2 regions of the Vibrio sp. F13 genome follow, and region 1 is predicted to be linked to the other one. Evidence: riboswitches for the same ligand, from Rfam matches in the RefSeq annotation. Region 1 holds a riboswitch; the other holds the start of a gene.
The links. A riboswitch is a leader RNA that binds a small molecule or an ion and turns the genes downstream of it on or off. The one in region 1 is predicted to bind cyclic di-GMP.

Region 1 (2,474 bases):
ATACAGGAATCAGACGCAGAGAAAACAGGTAAAATGCGCCGTCTTTTTCAACCCCCTTGTTAATCGTCGCCAATTTGTCACCAAACTTGGTTTGAATCCAGTCACGCAACAGGTAACGGCTACTTAAGAAAGCTAAGGTCGCACCGATCGCACTTGCGAAAGATACCAGTAGCAAGCTGTTCCAGAAGCCAAATAGCGCGGCCCCTAATAAGGTTACAACAGCGGCACCAGGAATGGAGAAAGCCGTAATCATGACATACGCGACAAAATAGATAGCGGCAGCCGCAATAAAGTTGCTGTCAATGTAGTCATTTAACACAGCTTGTTGGGCCTTAGCATTTTCAAGCGTTAAGTACTGGCCGAAATTGATGCCTAACAAGACGATGGTTACGACCAACACAATACCCAATATCATTTTCTTACTCATTGATACTTCCTCTAAATTTTCAATGCATACCGATAGTATAGATAGACAGGCAAAGCATAGATTAACTTTCACCAGATATAAAAAAAGCCGCAGTAAATGCGGCTTAGTTATGTATATAGATTGCACTGACAATGTTAATTGACGCGATTGATAAGCTCTTCGCGACGCTGCTGCGGTATAACAGACCAATGTGTACCATTAATCGCGCCTTCTAGCGCCCAAAGTAGTTCAATACTGACAGAAGACGCATGCGATTCTTTGATGGCGTTAAATGCGTTTACAGAGCCAGATTCATATAAACGTTCTACAGAATCGATCCCTGCCTTTTTCAACATACGCTCGGTAGCGAGTCGAAGATTAGGCAGATCTTTGAGTCGGGTCGGCTTAGCAGAAGACTGCTCAGCTTTTTCTTCTTTAGCAAAACCTAGAGACGTGGTTGCAAGCTGCAAGATTTTCTCTTGGTCTTGCCAGAGGCCTTCAGGTAAAGCGAAATATTTAGTAACGACAGGGAAACCACGTTTTTTGTAGACGTACGGTTGAAACCCTTGTTGTTCGAATTGTTTAGTTGTGCCTTTGTCTGCGCGTATGTGCAACTGGTCATTTACAACCAGAGCAAACATAGTGTCATCAGCAAAAAGACCGAAGCCACCAAACATTGAGCGTGATTTTATTTTTCCTAGGGACTCAAATAACTTCATCGAGTCCTTTAGTATCGGTTTATCCATGTTATTTATCTCGGTGTATTTGAACTACGCCACCAAATAAGCAGGTCCGAGAGATTAGCAAAATGTTGCAATTAAATTGTCAATAAGCCGTAAATTACTAAATTATTAGTAGTTACTGCATTTTGCCATCGGTAACCCCGCTACCATACCAACGAGTGGTTTAGGCCGGAAGCTTTGCGTCTCACTCTTTCGAGTGGTTTGCCCTGTGCGTGACTGATTGAATAGAATAAAGTTTTTGTTGAATGAAGCTCACACTTGATATTTCAAAATGTGATACTGCTTCAATTAATGATCTTTCATTTATGCATAAGGGTTCATTATAGTTGCTGATAAAAAAAGCGCACCTAAAGGTGCGCTTGATGAAATTAAACTCGAATTATCAATTAATTTAACGTCTTAACTGTACTTCGTTCAACAATTTCAGGGTGCATTTCGAAGACGCGTTTTTCGTGGTCTTTGTCTTTGATGCGCTCCAATAGAATTTCGAATGCATTCTTACCAACACGACGTTTTGGTTGGTGAACTGTCGTTAACGGCGGAGAGAAGTATTCAGCGAGTTCGATGTTGTCGTAACCGATCACTGAGATATCTTCAGGAATGCGGATGCCTTTTTCTTGCAGTCGGCTCATTAAGCCGAGTGCCATTGTGTCGTTAAAGCAGAATACCGCCGTTGGACGATCTTCCATCTCAACGATTTGTTCTGCAGCAAGAACAGCCGTATCACACTCGAAGTTGCCTTCGATGATCATATTGTCATCTGCAGAAATTTTAGCTTCGTTAAGTGCGCGCTTGTAACCGGCAATACGTTCAACACATGCTGCTTTGTCTAAGTGGCCACTTAAACATGCAATCTTAGAGTGACCGCGTTCAATAAGGTATTTGGTCGCTAGGTAGCCACCTTCTTCAGAGTTATCGATGATCTTATCAGCTTGAGAACTCTCTGGGCCCCAGTCCATAATAACTTTAGGGATGTCAGCGTGACGGTCTAACATCTCTCTTAGTTCTTCAGTTAGGTCAGAACACATAACTAAGATGCCATCTACACGTTTCTCTGCAAGCATTCGAATGTAGTCACGTTGCTTCTCATAGATACCGCCCGTATTACACAGGATCAAAGTGTAACCTTGACGGTAGCAGTAGCTCTCAACACCATCGATAACTTCAGAGAAGAATAGATTAGTTGATTGAGTCACTAGCATGCCGATGGTGCGTGTTGTATTACACTTCAAGCTACGAGCAACAGCACTTGGTGCATAGTTCAGTTCATCTACGGCTTTGTTTACTTTTTCTTGCGTTGCTTCTGCAACAAAGCGAGTTTTATT
Region 2 (2,474 bases), on a different replicon from region 1:
AATCGTTTTATGAGGCGATATTTTATCTTCCAAGCGCGCAACCATGTGCTCAGTGAGTTCCTGAATCTCTTCCTGATCCAACGAACCTTCTTCTGCTAAAACAAAAATTTGGTCGATCACTACAGAATCGTAGTCATCTAACTTGGATTTCAAACGCTGCGCGTCACGTAGCCCAACCCTTGCCCAAACCAAGTCGACGCCTCCGTCAGGCCCAGCCTGAAAATCTTCGTAGCTGGTAAATTTAGTAGCGGTTCTAATTGGGCCGCCTGCACAACCAAGCAAGAAAATGCTGGTTGCAACAAGCAAAAGGACTTTTAAAGGGTTCATAACGCACTTAGTCAAAATTAAGGAATCTAATTAAGTATGACATACCCTATGTGAAAAGGTTGTAGAAAAAGGGGGTTAAAAATCAGAGCTAACTCTAAAATTAATCATGTTGAACAGTGTGTGCGTACTCTACAATTACCTGATTTCCTTCGATATAAGCATTTTGGATCTCACCATCAACACTCATTCTACTTTTCAGGTAGACCACTTTAGGCCCAGACTCATTGCCCTCTTTCAGCGAGGGGAATACATTCCTTGGTTCCAAATGAAGTAAACGACAAAAGTGACTAATGAAAGACATCGTTAATGGCGTCTCCCCTCTTAGCACTCTTGAGAAATCAAGCTGGTTCATGCCTAGCTTTTTTGAAAACTCCATCTGCGTAATTCGCATTCTCGATTTTTGTGACATCCACGTTTGATACAACGCGTCTCTGTCTAGTTCTGTGAATTCCATACCGGCTCCTTTATATAATTCATACCAATCAATTGTCCGTTTTTTCATACATGGCGTGTCAGGGTTCGGTTAGTGGAAACCAAAGGTTTGGTTTTGATATGCGCACAATTGTTGTACAGAGCGAAGCGAAACAACCCAAATTCATTCACTAAAACGATTAGAGCAAATGCTTTCTTTATTTATATCAATAATTTATACGTTAACGAACTAAACATATAGCAAGTTAATTTGTATCAAGAATTAAAAGTTCGAGATTGGCATTCCACATTTCAATCGATTGATTCGCATTTATAAAACTGGTTGGCTACATTTCGATTGCTCAAACGCACTTCTGGCAAACTATTTGAAAGAATAAGACGCAAAGCCACCGGTCTGTCGACAAATATTCTGTCTATGATAGCGGGGCCGCCACTTAATAGAATTTAAGTGTAAATGCATGCCGGGGTGTTCTCTTTTTTGTCGGCCAAATACAGTAAGGACAAATAATGAAACAACTCCAAAAAAAATCACTCATCGCGCTATCGCTTCTTAGCGTAAGCGGTGCAAGCTTCGGTCACGGTTATGTCTCGGCATACAACAATGGCGTAGCTGAGAGCCGTGTTGCCCTATGTAAGTTCCCTGCGAGTGATACGCAAGAGAAAAACACCAACTGTGGTGGTATCCAATACGAACCACAAAGTGTAGAAGGCCCTGAAGGCTTCCCAGAAGTTGGCCCTGCTGATGGAAAAATCGCCAGTGCGCAATCTTCTTTAGCAGCAGCACTAGACGAACAAAAGGCAGACCGCTGGGTTAAACGCCCTATCAAGTCTGGTTCTCAATACTTCGAGTGGACATTCACAGCTAACCACAAGACTCGCGATTGGAAATATTACATTACTCAACCCGACTGGAATCCAAACCAGCCGTTGGCTCGCAGCTCTTTTGACTTAACGCCATTCTGTGTTGTTGAAGGCAATATGGAACAGCCACCGATGCAAGTCAGTCACTTGTGTAATGTGCCAGAGCGTGAAGGTTATCAAGTGATCCTTGCCGTATGGGATGTAGGTGACACTGCAGCGGCTTTCTACAACGTTATCGACGTGAAATTTGATGGTGACGGCCCTATCATTCCTGATTGGGATCAAGGTGGTCAAATCAACCCGACACAAGACCTGAATGTTGGTGACGCTGTTTATACGCGTGTATTCGACCAGTCTGGTGAGAACGCTTCATACAGCACTGAGCTTGTGATTGAAACTTCTGAACAAGGCAAAGCCAATAACTGGTCTTACGCGCTTGCTTCTAAGATCAACCAAGAGCAGACGCAAATCAAAGCAGGTCAATTGAATGACCAAGGCGATTTCGCACCCGTTTACGGCACGAATCCTGTTTATCTAAAAGCAGGCTCTGGCTTTAACAGTGTCGAAATCGGCTACAAGATTGATACTCCAGAACCCGAGCATGATCTTGAAGTCTCGGGCTTAGAATCAGAGTACATTATCGATGAGAGCCAACCTACTCAGCTTGATCTTACGTTAGCGGCAACAGGCGATATCCAAGCTGAGCTTACCGTGTACAACCATCACCGTGAAGCACTTGCATCTCAGAAATCGGATCTAACAGACGGACAAGTTGAAGATGTTCAACTGACTCTTTCTAAGTCTGAAGCTGGCCACCACATGCTTGTGGTTGTGACGAAAGATGACCAAGGTAA

Region 2: linked by a shared signal. The riboswitch ahead of gbpA (N-acetylglucosamine-binding protein GbpA) and the one ahead of LMH68_RS13330 (TfoX/Sxy family DNA transformation protein) in region 1 are both predicted to bind cyclic di-GMP.

What each region holds. Positions count from the first base shown of each region.
Region 1 is NZ_CP170175.1:2,881,530-2,884,003, forward strand. It holds gene LMH68_RS13325 (TVP38/TMEM64 family protein) at 1-427, opposite strand, end outside; gene LMH68_RS13330 (TfoX/Sxy family DNA transformation protein) at 562-1,152, opposite strand; cyclic di-GMP riboswitch class I at 1,280-1,365, opposite strand; gene purR (HTH-type transcriptional repressor PurR) at 1,536-2,474, opposite strand, start outside.
Region 2 is NZ_CP170176.1:833,023-835,496, reverse strand. It holds gene LMH68_RS18740 (DUF3313 domain-containing protein) at 1-327, opposite strand, end outside; gene LMH68_RS18735 (hypothetical protein) at 428-781, opposite strand; cyclic di-GMP riboswitch class I at 1,105-1,194, shown strand; gene gbpA (N-acetylglucosamine-binding protein GbpA) at 1,267-2,474, shown strand, end outside.